Regions from separate parts of the Candidatus Paralachnospira sp. LCP21S3_A2 genome, predicted to be linked through region 1. Evidence: riboswitches for the same ligand, from Rfam matches in the RefSeq annotation. Region 1 holds a riboswitch; each other region holds the start of a gene.

Region 1 (4,212 bases):
TCGCCATCCTCTACAACCCTGGAATCAGCGATTTTAAACATTGTGAACACCGCGCCGCTGTTCTTTACTACGCAGACAGCTGTTCCGGTCACGGCCGGTGCCGTCGCGATCACCGCACTGACAGAATTGGTAGTCACCGTTGTTCCGGTGCTGTCTGTGATCCGGCAGCGATAGCTTCCTGCCATCGCCTCGCTCATAGTAAATCCATAAGAAGCGGTCTGTGCACCGTCTCCGTCACAGTTTACCCATTCGGTTCCATTGTTCTTCTGCCACTGATAGGACAGGGTCACGCCCGCTTCTCCTGCTGCCTCAACCGAAAGTGTTACAGGCTTTCCTGCCTTAACGGTTACATCCTTGGGCTGAGTCGTAATATTGATCACCGAAGGCTTCTTGAAATCGGAAAGCTTCGGAAGCTTAAACGCCAGCGAACTTGTAACACTCCAGGTTCCCTTGGAAGCACTTCTCGGGACAAAGTGGACTTCTCCTCCTGCCATGGAAACAGGTACCGTAAAGGTAAACTTCTGAAGCTTGTCGCTCATAGTCGGATCCTCTGCCCCAAGAACGACCGGCTCCTTCGTTTCATCATTCCGGTCTCCGATATAAATTGCATCATAGGAGAATTTTCCACTGCTGGCAGGCTTCACCCAAATACTTACCTCCAGACGGTCTCCCTTTACCGTAACCCTTGATGCACCGATTTTAAACATCGAATAGACCTGTCCGGGCTTCTTGGTATCATCACTCGCATAAACAGCGGATACTCCATCATCGGAAACATATCCCTCCTGTTCGCTTGCCACGCTTACCTGTACGTTCTCGGAAACGGTTCCGATCTTTCCCTCAGCTGTTACCTTGCAGCGGTACAGACCGGCCGTCTCAGCACTCATGGTAAATTCATAAACTGCCACATTGGCTCCCTGACAGTCTGTCCAGGTCGCACCGTTGTCGCTGCTCTTCTGCCACTGGTAAGAGGCCGTTCCGGCAGCTGCCACGGAAAGCGAAACTGTTTCTCCGCTCTTCTTCGATGCTGCCTCCGGCTGCTTTGTCAAAGTTGTTACATCCGGAATGCTGAGCCAGAGCTCATTATCATTCCAGGTTCCCTTATCTGAACGATACAGGGTAACGGGAATCCAGGTATTTTTCTTTGATAACGGTACCTGGATTGTAAACGTCACGGGACTTCCGCTTCCGCTGTACTGTACGGTCTTCCCTTCATCACTCTTTAAACCAAGATAGATTCCATCGAAAACTTTTTTTCTGCCTGTATGAAAGGTGATCTCAATCTGATCTCCTTTTACCGTGCAGACCGCATCTGTGATCGGAAACATCCCGTATTCGCTGTATCCGTCCTCGGACTCAGGATTACTTTTCAGCACATTAACACCGGTAATCGCCATAGTCGGTGCCACTGCAAGTCCTGTCTCCCTTGCTGCGAAAAGTGCGATCTCCTCAATGGTCTCCGCTGCATCAGCTGCAGTTTTCTGTATCTTCTTTACTTCTTCTTTTCGTACAGATGCTGTCGGCTGCACCGTTTCCGCTTCTGCCTCCGTCGGTTCTTCTGCGGTCTCCGTCTCTGCATCTGTTTCCGTTTTGGTTTCTTCTGGGTCTGTTTCTCCGGCTTCTGTCTCCACGGAAGACTCTGTTTCCGGAACCGTTTCCACAGTCTCAGATTCTTTCGTTTCCGGTTCTGTCCCGGTTTCTTCCTCCGGTTTCTGCTCCGGTGCTTTTGTTTCCTCCGGTATTGTCTCTTCCTCGGCTGCCGTTTCAGATTCTTCCAAAACCGACGATGACGATGCCCTTACATAGGAAACCGGAGAAAGCGCCATAGAGCAGGACAGCAGCAGAGCCAGAATACTCATGCCTCTACGTTTCATAATTCCTCCTGTCTGTGTCATTGCACAAAAATATCGGCCCCAGGAAGCGGCCGTGTACCCGTCGGTGAATCTGAATAAAATTCGCAGCTTTATTCGATGAACCCTGTGCTTTCTTCGGAAGCAATTCACCAACCTTTTCAGCAGGTTTCCTGACTTACAGATCTTCGTTTCCCCGCGCCTTCTCATATGGACTTTCCTCCATACAATGACATCCTGCAGGTTCACTCCCTGATTACAGTGGCCGGACCGTCCGGGCTTCCCACCCGGTTCCCTTTTACCCGTATGTCTCCCGCCATACGGCACTGAAAATCCTGTGTTCTTCCGGGTATTATAACAAATTGCTCCTGTTTTGGCAACGGGCAAGATAAATTTTACCGGCCGCTGCCTTATAAAATCTGGTTGATTTTCCCGGTGCTTCTGTATATAATCAAACTATAACTAATCATATTAGTGGCGGGATCTCTTCAAATCCTGCTGACCGATGAAAGGAGTCTCACTATGACAAAGAAAGAACAGGTACTTGCGGTTCTGAACGGCGAGCGCCCCGATGAAATGCCCTGCGGCTTCTGGCTTCACTTTCCTGCCGGAAATGAATATGGCCAGGCTGCCGTTGATACCCACCTGAAATTTTTCCGGGAAAGCGGAACCTCTCTGTGCAAGATCATGAATGAAAATACGGTTCCGAGACAGACCGAGATCAACTGTGCCGCTGATCTCAATAAGATGAAGCCCATCTCCCATGATGATCCGATCATCACCCGTGAAGTGGAGCTTGTAAAGAACATCTGCAGCAAAATGAACGGAGAAGCTGTTATGCTGATCACCGTTCACGGGATCATCGCTTCCGCATTCCATGCACTGGTAGGTGTGGAAAAGAATTTTGAAGAAAACCGTGCGATCCTGGTGGAATATCTCCGTGAAAATCCGGAAGGCATGAAGCATGTATTCGGCATTCTGGCTGACTATCTGACAACCCTTTCCAAGGAATGTCTGGCTGCCGGCTGTGACGGCGTTTACTATGCTGCTCTCGGAGGAGAAGATTTCCTGCTCACCGATGAGGAATTCGAGACCTTTGTAAAGCCTTACGAGCTTCAGATTCTGGAGGCCGCCAAGGATGCGCCCTGCAACGTGCTCCATATGTGCAAGGATCATCTGAACCTGAACCGCTACAAGGCATACGATGTTCCGGTTTACAACTGGGGCGTATTCTCCGACAATCCCAGCCTGATCGAAGGCCGGAAGATCTTTGGTGAAGACAAGGTATACTTAGGCGGTCTCGATGACCGTGACGGTGTGCTGGTGGACGGAACCGATGAGGAAATCATCGCCGCCGTTCATGAGATCATGGATACCTTCGGCGATAAACGCTGGATCCTCGGTGCCGACTGCACTCTGCCCACTGATGTAGACCTTCATCGCCTCCATGTGGCAGAAAAAGCTGCTTCGGAATATCGGAAATAAAATCCTGTCACAGCACCTCATGGAAATTGTGTGTGTGGTGTAAGCCTTCGCCTGCACGGCTCTGCTTTCTTCGCCGTTGCTTCCGGCGTTCGCCCTCCACGGCTCTGCTCGACGGTACATCCTTCGCCGTTCCCATCCAGAAAAAACTTTGTTTTTTCTGGATGCGGGCGTTCGCCCTATAAAAAGATCGGTCATCTGCCTTTCGAAAGCAAGCTTTCTTCGGCATTGACCGATCTTTTTGCACGGCTCAGTGCTTATCCCAAGTTTCTGATTTTAAATTCTTTTTCGGCTTCGCGTTTCTGATCTTTTTTGGCGATGTCGGCGCGTTTGTCATAAAGTTTTTTTCCGCGTGCCAGACCGATTTCGACTTTTACAAGGCTTCCTTTAAAATAGACCTTTAACGGTACAAGTGTGCAGCCCTTTTGCTGGATCTTTCCGATGAGCTTATTGATCTCATATCCATGGAGCAGAAGCTTCCGAACCCGGAGGGGATCCTTGTTGAAGATGTTTCCTTTTTCATAAGGACTGATGTGCATACCGTAGATGTAAACCTCTCCCTTTTCGATCTTCACAAAGGACTCTTTGATACTGCATTTCCCCATGCGGATTGATTTCACCTCTGTTCCTGCCAGGGCGATCCCGGTCTCATAGGTGTCGTCAATGAAGTAATCATGGTATGCCTTCTTATTATTAGCCACCAGCTTATAACTTTCTTTTGCCATTACGAATCCTCCTCCGGCATAAAATCAATGGTACTGCCCACCCGGTCAACTGCCATGACGCGGACACGGATCTTCTGGCCCAGCTTATAAATCTTTCCCGTTCCGACGCCCACAAGGCGGTACTGTTTTTCATCAAACTCATAGTAATCGCTGTC
Region 2 (4,212 bases), on a different contig from region 1:
TATTTGCTGCAGTCTGTCTGATTTTCACAAAACCGCTGGTGGGCTTTTTTCAGCTACAGGATAAAGAGGCGCTGGATGCGGCGCTTTCCTATACCAGAATTGCCTGCGGACTGATCGTGTTCTCGTTTCTGAGCCTGACCCTTACCGGCCTTTATACCGCACAGGGGGATTCCAAGACGCCGTTTTTTGCCAATCTTATCGGTCTGGCGGCCAATATGATCCTGGATCCGGTTCTGATCCTGGGCATGGGACCGTTTCCGAAGCTGGGAGCCGCCGGGGCTGCCATTGCCACTGTGACGGCGCAGGCCATTGTCATGAGCATCATGCTTCTGGGGATCCTGCGGAAAAACCGGGAAAATGTGCTGAAGGGAAGCCGCCTGTTTGCAAAAATTCCGAAGGAACAGCTGGTGGGGATCTGCCGGATCGGAATTCCCACGGCGATCCAGGGCATGGCCTACTGCGCGATTTCCATGGTGCTGACCCGTATGGTTTCCGCGTTCGGAGCAGAAGCTGTTGCCACTCAGCGGGTGGGCGGACAGATCGAATCCATTTCCTGGAATACGGCAGACGGATTTTCATCGGCTCTTAACGCTTTCGTGGCACAGAATTATGGAGCCGGAAAGATGGAGCGGGTGAAGAAAGGCTATCGGGCATCCCTCTGGACAGTAGGGGCCTGGGGGCTGTTGATCAACCTTGCGTTTGTGCTGGCGCCCGGAGCCATCGCAGGTGTCTTTTTCTATGAGCCGAAAGCGATTAAGACAGCTGTCGATTATCTGGTGATCGTCGGGTTCAGCGAGGCCTTCTTATGCGTGGAGCTTACCACGGTAGGAGCGTTGTCCGGACTTGGAAGGACAAAGCTGTGCAGCATCATCAGCATTATCTTTACCAGTGCAAGAATTCCGCTTGCAGTCTTTCTCAGTAAGACCGCTCTCGGTCTGTCGGGAATCTGGTGGGCACTTTCGATCACATCGATGATAAAGGGGGGAGTATTTGTATTTACCTTTTTCAGAGTGACAGGGAGAAAAAATCCGCAGAATTGCGGAAAGGAAACTTGCACGCAGAAAAAGGATGTGTTATGATGAGAGGCAAACAGGGAAAATGGTAGCAGGCTGCCAGGCTCCTTGTATTAACAAAAGGATTGTAGAGAAAAAATAATAGAATAATCAGAAGCGTTTGAACAGCAGCAGAACAGTTCTTAAATGACCTGTTCGGGAAGTCCGGTGTGATTCCGGTACGGTTTCTCTCCGCTGTAATAGGGACGAACGCTGTCAGATCCACTGAGAAATCGGGAAGGGACAGCAAGTAGGATTGAACCTTGAGTCAGAATACAGGCGGCTGGAGCTTCAGCATAAATGTCCGAAAGCAAATCGGAGGTTTATTTTTTGTGCCATAAACCGGTAAATGGGTTTGACACAAGGCGGTAAAAAATGACATTGAAGGAATCGGATGATTTCCGCGAACAGCTTTCGGTTGATATAAATGAACCACTTATGGCGTCTGAACGTGGATTACCCGCAGAACGGGGAAAACGTCAGACAGTATGAAATGAAAAGGAGGAACATATGAAAAAGAGAAGCAGAAAACTTCTGTCACTGCTGCTTGTGCTGGTCATGGCCTTTGGCATGGTATCAGTTACATCGGCTGCGGAGTCCGGACAGATATCGGCAGCTGTTCAGAGTGACGAAGAAACGGCTACAGCTCCGGCACCAAAGTTTGACAGCTGGAATAACCTGAAAAACAGTTCAGCGACGTATTATGAAGCGGACGATGGTGCAGCAAAACAGCTGTGGGTAGAAATTAAGCGGGACAATTCATCCTATACGGTCGATACGCTGACTGTAAACTGGCAGGTTTCGGATGATGGAATCAACTTTACGGATATCGAAGACGCGTCTGCAGCATTCAATTCGAATCTGTACAGCTACTATACTCCGGATATTAAGGCGGGTGAGACGAAATATTACCGTGCGGCCGTAACAAACAAGGGGCTTACCGAGGGTATGACGCCGACGACGGTTTATTCGTATGTAGCAACAATTGTATTTAAAACCGGTGAACGTCCTGGTCTGCTGATCGAAAAGCCCATGCTGCGCCAGAGTGACGGAACTCTGATTTCCGATGCGACTGTATCAGCAATCCAGTTATACGGAGGAAATAATGCTCTTCCCAGAAAGATTACCGGTGTCGGAACTTATACGGGTGAGCTGGCGAGATTTTATGAAGGTACCTATGACACAGATAAGTATGCGTTCTGCGGATGGCAGATCGATGGTACTTTCTATTCCGGGACAGCCGATCAGGAGAGTGCGATCAATGCGGTTCCTACCGAGGCGAATGGCTGGAAGAGCTTTATAAATGGAGATGGCTGGTATTTCTCCATGTACCGTGAAACTTATAATTTAAAAAGTCAGTACCGGCTTCAGTTTGCAGGTGAAAAAGTCGATGAAGGTGCATTAAGCGTTCTTAAGGTAATCCCTGTCTTTGAAGCGAAGACAGATATGGCTTATAAGATCACCATGACAGATTCCACCGGAGGAAAGGTACAGCAGGTTCGTGCTGATGGTGAAACTCATACGCTGCGGGCAAAAGCGGATTCTCTGTATCAGTTTTCTCATTGGGAGCAGTCTTCGGACGGAGAGACCTGGACAGCCATCGAGGGCGGAACAGAAACTCAGGTAACTCTGACTGCGGATACTTTTTATCGTGCCGTATTCGAGAGCCCTTATAACGTCACCGGTCTGGAAGTGAAAGAGTATGCGCTCCCTTCCGAGGGGGATACCTGGTACCTGAATGTAGGAACGACTGTAGATCAGGCATTGCCGGATTACCTCATCGCAGCAGTTTCTGTTTATGATGGCGAGACGGCCGATGAGGAGCATCTGCTTGGAAGCTACAATGCCCGTCTTACAACAGATGAAACACAGATGACAAACAAGGTGAAGATGAAGAAACGTCCCTCCGGCAATAACGGAAAGATCCTTGTGGTCATGAACACAGCAACCGGTAAGACGGCACAGACCGTTTACCAGCTAAAGGGAACTCTGGACGCATCTGCATCAGAGACGACTGTTAACTCTGCAAAAGCATTTTTTGGAACAGAGCCGGCAGAGGTACAGCTTTCCGCATCCGGCGATCCGGCGGTTAAGAGTGTGTTCTGGTCCGGCGGAGACAGTACGCTTGGAACAAGCAATTCCAGTGTTGTTAATGAGCATACCGGTCTGGTTACATACAGCCCCTGGAATCAGAACAGATCTGTTGCCTATACGGTAAGGACCGGCGACGGAAGATACGCTGAAGTAAGCGTTTCCTATAAGATGACAGTTGCCAGCAAGATCAATGCGAACGTCCTGAAGGTTACTGCGGGGGAAACGAAGGAGTTTGATGCAGTCAATGTACCGAGCCCGCTTGACCGGGATCGGTATAAGGTAACGGCAGTCTCTTCCGACGAGGATATTTTTAAGGTTGAGATGGTAACAAAAACCGTAAATCCCTGGACGGCCAAAAATGCAGTGGTTCAGTACAAGATCACAGCTGTTAAAACAGGAACCGCGAAGCTGACCATCTCCACGAATTTCCAGAATAACCCGGTAATCTGGGAGTGTCCGGTGGTGATCCAGAGCGCCGATATTCCGGTAACCGGACTCACGCTTTCCACCAATAAGACGGAGCTGACCAGGGGCGACAGCATGACCCTGGAGGCAGCGGTTGTTCCGGAGACCTCCCTGACAACAATCACATGGGAAAGCTCCGATCCGAAGACGGTCAGCGTAGAAGACGGAAAAATCACCGGCCTGAAGACAGGAAGCGCAACGATCACAGCGACAGCGACCGATGCAAAAAATAATAAGGTAACAGCAACCTGTGAAGTAACCGTAACAAAACCAGTTTACAGTGTTGAACTTTATGTTCCGAAGAACACTGTTGGAGAGAACGGCCTGACTGTATATCCTACAACCGGAAAGGATGAATCCGAAAAGGACACCTTTGCGGCAGACAGTGCTGTTTCCGGCATCACCCGTGACACAGAAAGCAACCAGCTTTATGATATTTATGAGTTTACTGCTTCCGAAGGAACGTATTCCTACCGTGCGGTAAGCGCAGACGGAAAGAGCCTTGGCGGCGGAGCCTTCAGCTTCCCGAACAGCGCGGCAGCCTCCGTGGACGGAAAGACCGCCCGCGTGACCCTGCGACTTGCAGAGGTTTCCGCGTCAA
Region 3 (4,212 bases), on a different contig from region 1:
CATACCACTTTCCTTTTTTCCCGATCAAGGCCAGATCAAACTCTTCATCAAGAGCCGGAACCGGAATATCAAACCCGTATACCTCTTCGGTCGAACCACCTTTGTAGGTTACTGTATCGGTGGTCGGCTGCAGCAGCTCTGCACCCTCCTTCTGGGCATCTGCGGCCGTTCCGGGGAACAGATTGACAATGCTCTTGGAAACCAGCGATACATGAAGCGTCATAACACCGTTTTCAACGGTCAGGGTTCCTTTTCCGTCGCATGCTTCATTCGCGTGGAACATACTGCTGTCAGTATTGAACTCCGCTTCGTAGGTTCCGTCCTCCAGCGCTGCTGTTTTCGATGCCTCCGTTGCCGCCTCTGTGGCAGTCTCTTCGGTCGCTGTCTCTGTCTCTTCGATTGTTGTTTCTGCTGCCACGGTTGTTTCCGCTGCCGCAGTTGTTTCATTCTTCTTGGTTCCGCAGCCTGACAGCAGCAGCGCTGTCAGGGCGGAAGCACACAGGATCACTGTGAGTTTTCGTTTCATATCTGATTCTCCTATTGCTGATGTCTCAATTATTTTGCAAGCGCGTCAGCAGTATGTGCAACATAAAGCGCCTGGATAGCATCGATCTCGCCCAGGCCTGCGATCTGGCAGTCAATGCTGTCAAACTTTCCGGATGCTTCAAACTGGCTCTTCCAGGAATCGTCATCCTCACCAGCCATATCGTTGTTTGCATGATCGCCTGCTACAACCATCAGAGGACGAAGAATGATCTTCTTGTAGCCGGCAGCGGAAGCTGCCTCGATCACTGCCTCGCATGCAGTCTCCTCAGGCTCACCCTCAACGGTTCCGATGAAGACGTTCTCATAGCCAAGCTCCTTCATCTGAGTCTGCATCTGGGTATAGGAAACCTTTGCATTATGAGAGGTTCCGTGGCCCATGAATACGAATGCCACACCGTCCTCCTTTGCTGCATCCAGAGAATCAAAGCCTGCGGTCTTTACTGCTTCTGCGGTAACGGCTTCTGCAACAGCCTTCTTGTCTGCATTTACAACGGTCTCATCCTCTCCCACTTCGCCGAGCAGGGGCTCTGCGACCTTTACAGACTCGAATTTATCCTTATATGCCTCAACGGTTTCCATCAGCTCGTCATACTCTGCGCCATGCATTAAGTGCGTCGGCTGAACGACCAGATTCTTTACGCCGTTGTTTACAGCACGCTCCAGCGCCTGCTCCATGTTGTCGATGTGCTCATCGTCACGGGCCTGGATATGGTTGATGATGATCTGAGCAGTAAATGCTCTTCTTACGGACCAGTCAGGATTTGCTTCCTGAAGCGCATCCTCGATCCCCTTGATATCCTTTACACGGCTGTCATTAAAGGAGGTACCGAAGCTTACAACCAGAAGCTCATTCTCACCGATCTCGTCCTGGTTTCTGGGATCATCCTTGGAGGCATCGCCGGTATCTCTTCCGAAATAATCAGGATCTGCGTTCTCGCCCTCTACCAGCTCCTTCTGTGCATCCGTTAACGCATCCCATGCTTCCTTTGCTGCCTTGCACTGCTCATCGGTCTGGTCGTTTCTTGTCTGCACATAGATGGCATCGATCAGCTCAGCTACATGATCGGCTGCTGCCTGATCATCGTTTGCCTTTGCTTCTGTCTCTGTTTCCTGTGCCTCAGTTGTCGTCTCTGCAGCCTTTGTGGTTTCTGCTGCTGTTGTCTCGCTCTGCTTCTTTCCGCAGCCTGCCAGCACAGATGCTGTCAGAACAGAAATGCAGAGAACTGCTGTGAGTTTTCTTTTCATCTTCGTTTTCTCCTCGTATCTTTGTTTTTTTGTTTTCCGAAAAGCGGATCCTTCAGAATACAGGCCGTGATGCTGAAAAAAAATCTCAATATAAAAATCCAGCGTAAACTTCACGCTGGATTCCCCTTGTTATCGTTTTATTCGATACTGGATCAAATCCTCGTGACCCGGAACACCTTGTTCCTGTATCACAGAATGGCAGGTCTCCTGGCTTACAGTTCAAACGCATACCGCCGTCTTCCCGATGACTCAGTGACATACTGGCAGTACCCTCCTGTATACAGTGACGAGATCGCACAGGCCTTTCACCTGTTTCCCTATTCTCCGCATGGCTGCGGCACCATCTGCTTCCTTATTCCGTTTTCAGACAGATGTATTATAGCACGCATCTTAAAAAAATCAACCCTTGTTTTACCGAAAATGATAACTTCTTAACAGAATTCATCCCGGTCTCTTCACTGCACCGCATACTGTCCCGGTTCTCCCTCCGGGATCATGCTGTTCATCATCCGGCAGGCATACTCTGCTGTCTCTTCCGCCCATATCTGTCCGGAATCCTTCTTCCTTTCCTCTGCAGCGTTTTCCCGATCCAGCCGTATCGCCATTGCCTTCGGCTCCTCCAGAGCATACACCTGTGCCCAGGTGCTTTCCGGGATCACAACCAGACCGCTTCCTGCCTTCTCTGCCCCCGTTTCCGCAATTCCGACGACCTGATAAGGGATCCCGTTTACCTCGATCATTCCACCCAGCGCTTCCTTCCCGTCAAAAAGCTGTTGTCTGGCGCGCTCATTGAGCACTGCCGCACGCACGCCGTCTGTCTGGTCTTTTTCCGTCAGGCCGCGCCCCTCGATAATATAGAGATCGGCAGCCGAAAAGAAATCTTTCCCGGCGCCGATGACACTTCCGCCCTCCAAAGCCGCCGTTTTGCGCCAGACCGTATCTCCGGCCTCCCGCCAGTAAAAGGCTTCCGCCTCCGCGATCCCGTCTGTCTCCGAAAGAATCGGTTCCATCTGATCCGCCAGGTCATTTAAGCGCCTGCTTCCGGAGCCGCCGGTTTCGGATACCGCAACGCTGCACCTGATTCCGTTTTCACAGAGGGCCAGTGCCGCCGAATCCGAGCCGAACAGACCGCCGAAGGAAACGGCTGTTTTCTCCTCTCCGTTTCCATCCGGCCGGTTATTTTCTCCGGAACGGCCATTTTCGTTACTCGCCGATACCCTTCCGCCGGAATCGGCGGTCTGCTTTTTCCCGCTCTGTCGTCCCAGGAAAAAACAGAGACCTCCGATTCCGGCGATAAAAATCAGGAGCCCAAGCCCTGCGATCATTCGTTTGTTCTTCATGACTCCTCCTTTTAAAAATGCTCCGTCATCCTACGCTCCGGCACACTCTGCTTTCATTCTGTCGTCTCCGGTATGCTCTGCTTTCATTCTGTCGTCTCCGGCACGGCCTCTGTCAGCGGCTCCGCCGTCTCTGTGGTTTCCTCCGGCCCGATCTCCATCTCTGTTCCGTAAACGATCCGTGCCTTTGCCCCGGTCTTTACCCCATCCGCTCCCGGCTCTGCCAGATAATCGGTTTCCGCCAGGCCGGAACAGATCTCGAGCTTTGTTCCGAGAATGGTTCTTCCGGTCTCCACTGCCCGTTTTTCCAGCCGTTCATCTGCTCCCATAACATAGGCAAAGGCCTGCCCATGCTCATAAAAGATCATTTCTGCGGGAATCACCAGAGTCCCCGATTTTTCTTCCCCGGACGGAAACAAAACACTGACCGGTTCGCCCGCGCGGAGAACCTGTTTTGCTGCCGATGCCCGGAAACGGTAGCAGCTCATAGCCGGATTTCCGCTGCTGCTTTCCGTCTCCTCCGGCTCTCTCGAAACGGAAGAAAGCTCCGCCTCCAGAGAAACCAGCTTTCCGTCCCGCTCCAGAAGGACCGTCACCGCTTCTCCTCCGAAAACGTTCTCAAACAGCGCTTCTCCGAGAAGTCCCTCGATATGGACACCCTCTGCTCCCTGAAAGGTCAGCACCGGCTGTCCGAAATGAGCGGCCTCCTCCGGTGTCCGGACCTCCGATGCCGTTCCTGCCTGTGAAGCAGTCACCGTACACGCCGCGATTTCCTTTTCCAGTGCCTTTAAGGCCGCCTCTTTTTTCCGAATTGCCAGCTCCAGCTTTTCATATTCCAGAAGCCGGTCGCTTAACAGCTTTGCCAGCTCTTCCTTTGTATAACCCTTCGGTTCCTCCAGACCGCCTAAAGCCTCCTCAAGCTGTCCGTCATCAAACACTCCGTCAAAATCCGGGATTTCCGGTTCCTCCGGCTGAGGCAGTGTTTCCCTGCCGGACTGGGCGGGTTCGGTCTCCTCCGATTTTGCCGGCCCTGTCTCTTCTCCCGATTGAGACGGATCACTTTCCTCCGGCTTCGTCGGCTCCT
Region 4 (4,212 bases), on a different contig from region 1:
TGAACACCATCAAACCGCCCGAATGCCACACAGGCTCGCTCTATTTTCTCATATCGGTCCGTATGTTTCAATATCTAATCCTCTTTCTGTCTGATTCGAAGCCGACATAAGCGGATCTCCTGTCATTCTTCCGCTTTTTTGCCACTGATCCTACGCTGCTTCTGTATCCATCCTCCGAAGTGTCATTGCCCGGAACAGCCACAGGAGATAATCCCCGATCCCGGCCGCCTCGACAGATTCCGCCGCCTGGATCTCCACACTGCCGATGACGGTTTCTCCCATCCGGTATTCCAGTATTCCGACGGGATCTCCTTCCTTCACCGGTGCTTCAACCTGCTCCGGAAGCGTCAATACCTTTTCGATGTCTCCCGGCTGTTCTCCATTCATGCAAAGATAAGAAAACGGGGCTCCGTAACGGATATCCGCCTTCTGCTTTGTTCCGCCGCTCACCGGGATCCCGGACAGCACTTCCCGGATCTCATCCCGGTCCTGATACAGACTGCACGACGCAAATCCGTAATTCAAAAGCGCCGCTGCCTCCCGAAACCGTACCTTATAATCCGGTGCCGCCATGATCACTGCGATCAGCTCCATGCCATCCTGTCTGGCTGTCCCGGAAAAACAGTATTTCGCCAGGCTGGTGCTGCCGGTCTTCAGTCCGGTCACCGTAAAGGAATTTCCCATTTTCAGCAGCTTATTGGTATTGGACAGGCAGAATTCCTTTCTTCCCTGCTTCGTGTTATGAGTGATATTTTCCATCCAGATGGTACTGTATTTTTCAATCTGCGGATAGCGGACGATCAGTTCCCGGCTCATGAGCGCTACATCCCTTGCGCTGGTCAGATGGGACGCCGAATCCGTCAGCCCGCAGCAGTCCTCAAAGACGGTTTCTGTCATGCCAAGTGCCTTTGCCCGCATATTCATCTGCGTCACAAAGGCCTCCTCACTTCCGGCAATATGCTCTGCCATGGCGACCGCCGCATCGTTTCCGGAGGCGATCACAATGCACTTGATCAGCGTTTCCACCGTCTGAACCTCTCCCTCCTCCAGAAACACCTGGGAGCCGCCCATGGACTTTGCATGGGCACTGGTGGTCACTGGCTCCTCCAGGGTGATCGCTCCCGACTCCAGTGCGTCAAAGATCAGAATCAGCGTCATGATCTTCGTAATGCTGGCCGGCCGAAGGGCTTCTTCTGCATTTTTCTCATACAGGATCGTCCCGGTGGATGCCTCCATCAGAACCGCGGACTGCGCCGTGATCTCCGGTGCTCCCGCTGGACGGGTTCCATTCGATGGCTGTGCTGTTTCTGTCTGTTCCGGATCTGTCTGTTCTGAATCTGTCTGTTCCGGATCCGTCTCTCCAGACATCTGCTCTGCTTCACTTCCTGCCGCATGATTCCATTCTGCATATCGGCTTTGTGCCTTTCCCGGAACCACAGCCGTCATCAGCATGGAAAGAGACAGCAGGATTCCTGCTGTCTTCTTTATCAATCGTTTCATCCTACCAGTCCCCCGGAGGTTCTTGTTCCTATCCTATGCCTCCGGCCCCGGTTCTATCCCTGATAACCGTTTGGATTCTGCTTCTGCCACCGATACGTGTCGCGGCACATATCCTCCAGGCTCTTTTCTGCTTTCCATCCCAGGATCTTTTCTGCCTTGGAGGCATCTGCATAGCACTCTGCGATATCGCCGGCCCGGCGCTCCGTGATCTCATAAGGGATTTCAATCTGATTTACCCGTTCAAAGGTTTTCACAATATCTAACACGCTGTATCCGATTCCGGTCCCCAGATTGAACACCTCAACCCCCTTGTTTTTTCCGGCATAGGAAAGCGCTGACACATGTCCTTTCGCCAGATCGACCACATGGATATAATCGCGGACTCCGGTTCCGTCCGGTGTCGGATAATCATTTCCGAATACCCGAAGCTTTTTCAGCCGTCCCACGGCCACCTGGGAGATATAAGGCATTAAATTGTTGGGGATTCCGTTGGGATTTTCCCCGATTTTTCCGCTTTCATGAGCACCGATGGGATTGAAATACCGAAGAAGAACCACCGAAAGCTCCGGATCGGCATGAGCCGCATCCTTTAAGATCTGTTCAATAAACACCTTTGTCCAGCCATAAGGATTCGTACAGCTTCTTCCTGTGGGCATGTCCTCCGTCAGCGGAACCTGCTCCGGCGTACCATAAACCGTCGCCGAAGAACTGAATACAAACTGATGACAGCCATACTTCTTCATGACCTCCAGAAGCGTCAGGGTACTGTCCAGATTATTCCGATAGTATTCCAGCGGCTTCTCCACCGATTCTCCCACCGCCTTCAGTCCAGCAAAGTGGATCACTGCTTCAATGGAATGCTCCGAAAAAATCTTCTCCAGTGCTTCCCGGTCTGCCACATCCGCCTGATAAAACGACAGCCTCTTTCCGCAGATCTCTTCTGCCCGCTTCACAGCCTCTTTACAGCTGTTTGCCAGGTTATCTGCGATCACCACCTCATATCCGCTGTCTGCCACTTCAATGGCTGTATGCGTGCCGATATAACCGGCACCTCCTGTCAGTAATACTGCCATAGCCTTCCTCCTTATGAAATCCTGATAAAATTTAAATAGGGCGCACCATTGTGGTGCGCCCCAGTCCGTTCTTTGAATGTGCACACAGCCCGGAAGCACAGCGCACAGGCAGTCAGCCCGGCGAGTAGGAACGCTCTGCGCCCGAACTCATTCTCGGTAACGAAGTTGTGCATTCATTTGCATTGAGATCAAAACACATGTCTGCTTAACCCATAAGCTGACACCGAAAGGAAAATTTTTTCCCTGTTGGATGTGATGCTTTACACGGAAGCCCATCTCACGTATCAAGCAGGTTTCCTGACTTACAGTTCTCTGCGGCGCTTCTCCTTCTCGCATGATAGGGTTTGCAATGGAATATGAAGCACGCTCGCTGCTTACAGTGACCGGATCGCTCAGGACTTACACCTGATTCCCTTTTCCCCGCCTGTGCGGGCACTTGACACGGCAATTCGTTTTGCACAAAACAAGTATACCACAGCAGATCGTGATATGCAACACCAAAACGTTTTTTAACCGCTAAAGTTGCTGTCAAGCAAACGTTGGTATGTTCCTGTAAACAAAAAACCAGTAAATACAAGATTTACTGGTTTTCGTAGCCTGTAGGGGAATCGAACCCCTGTTTCCGCCGTGAGAGGGCGGCGTCTTAACCGCTTGACCAACAGGCCATATTCAATTAAACTGATAAAATGTAGTAGAGTCGAGGCGACAAGATTCGAACTTGCGGCCTCCGCGTCCCGAACACGGCGCTCTACCAAACTGAGCCACGCCTCGCTACGTCCATTATAATACCTCAAATTATTTCAATTGTCAATATTTTTTTTGCAATTTATTCAATTTTTTTGAGACGCTTTTTCAGGTAGGTTCGGGCGGCGGTTTTGCCGCCCGCTCAACGCCTGTTTTATTTCATCAGTTTCTGGATCGTGCGGCACAGCTCGTCCACGGACTCTTCCTTTCCGTCCCGGATATCCTCCACCACGCAGGTCTTGATATGACTGGAGAGAAGGGTCTTGCTGAACGCATTCAACGCGGAACTCACTGCCTGAACCTGAGTCAGGATATCCACGCAGTAGCGATCCTCCTCCACCATGGAGCGGATCCCGCGGATCTGCCCCTCCATCCGGTTCAGACGATGGATCAGATCCTTATATTCCTTTTCATCCCGATGCTTCATCTTGCCGCAGCTGCAGCAGTCTTTTTTGCATTCCATAGTGATTCTCCCTTTCTCTATCCGGTAAACTCCAGATCAAACAGCGACAGCTGATTGCTTCTGGGCAGATCCCCGAAGATTCCAAGCTCTGCCATGAGATCGATGGTTGTTTTCGGCACCTTCGTTTTCTGCCAGAAATCCTCCAGTGATAAAAACCGTTCGCCACGCTTCACCGCCTCCACCACGGCCTCCGCCGCTTTTCCGCCCAGTCCGTCAATGGAGCTTAAGGACGGCATGAGCTTTCCGTCAATGATCTGGAAACGGTCTGCCTTTGCCCGATAAATATCAAGGGGAAGAAACTCAAAGCCTCTGGCATACATTTCCTGAACAATCCGCATATCCCGAAGCGTTCCCTGCTCCTTCTGGGACAGGCTGTCTGACCTGTTTTTATAATCCTGAAGATGATACTCCAGCCGCTCTCTCCCCTGGCAC

Evidence for each region. A riboswitch is a leader RNA that binds a small molecule or an ion and turns the genes downstream of it on or off. The one in region 1 is predicted to bind cobalamin.
Region 2: another riboswitch for cobalamin. It lies ahead of ACTQ3K_RS03955 (bacterial Ig-like domain-containing protein); the one in region 1 lies ahead of ACTQ3K_RS07630 (immunoglobulin domain-containing protein).
Region 3: another riboswitch for cobalamin. It lies ahead of ACTQ3K_RS04290 (sirohydrochlorin cobaltochelatase); the one in region 1 lies ahead of ACTQ3K_RS07630 (immunoglobulin domain-containing protein).
Region 4: another riboswitch for cobalamin. It lies ahead of galE (UDP-glucose 4-epimerase GalE); the one in region 1 lies ahead of ACTQ3K_RS07630 (immunoglobulin domain-containing protein).

What each region holds. Positions count from the first base shown of each region.
Region 1 is NZ_JBQKGG010000008.1:48,646-52,857, forward strand. It holds gene ACTQ3K_RS07630 (immunoglobulin domain-containing protein) at 1-1,874, opposite strand, end outside; cobalamin riboswitch at 1,997-2,196, opposite strand; gene ACTQ3K_RS07635 (uroporphyrinogen decarboxylase family protein) at 2,373-3,335, shown strand; gene smpB (SsrA-binding protein SmpB) at 3,590-4,057, opposite strand; gene rnr (ribonuclease R) at 4,057-4,212, opposite strand, start outside.
Region 2 is NZ_JBQKGG010000003.1:130,088-134,299, forward strand. It holds gene ACTQ3K_RS03950 (MATE family efflux transporter) at 1-1,079, shown strand, start outside; cobalamin riboswitch at 1,168-1,351, shown strand; gene ACTQ3K_RS03955 (bacterial Ig-like domain-containing protein) at 1,563-4,212, shown strand, end outside.
Region 3 is NZ_JBQKGG010000003.1:218,423-222,634, reverse strand. It holds gene ACTQ3K_RS04295 (hypothetical protein) at 1-526, opposite strand, end outside; gene ACTQ3K_RS04290 (sirohydrochlorin cobaltochelatase) at 556-1,791, opposite strand; cobalamin riboswitch at 1,972-2,148, opposite strand; gene ACTQ3K_RS04285 (ABC transporter permease) at 2,247-3,131, opposite strand; gene ACTQ3K_RS04280 (efflux RND transporter periplasmic adaptor subunit) at 3,215-4,212, opposite strand, start outside.
Region 4 is NZ_JBQKGG010000004.1:207,293-211,504, reverse strand. It holds gene ACTQ3K_RS05650 (riboflavin kinase) at 1-71, opposite strand, end outside; gene ACTQ3K_RS05645 (D-alanyl-D-alanine carboxypeptidase family protein) at 151-1,500, opposite strand; gene galE (UDP-glucose 4-epimerase GalE) at 1,554-2,573, opposite strand; cobalamin riboswitch at 2,844-3,028, opposite strand; tRNA gene ACTQ3K_RS05635 (tRNA-Glu) at 3,167-3,238, opposite strand; tRNA gene ACTQ3K_RS05630 (tRNA-Pro) at 3,271-3,344, opposite strand; gene ACTQ3K_RS05625 (metal-sensing transcriptional repressor) at 3,472-3,780, opposite strand; gene ACTQ3K_RS05620 (PolC-type DNA polymerase III) at 3,798-4,212, opposite strand, start outside.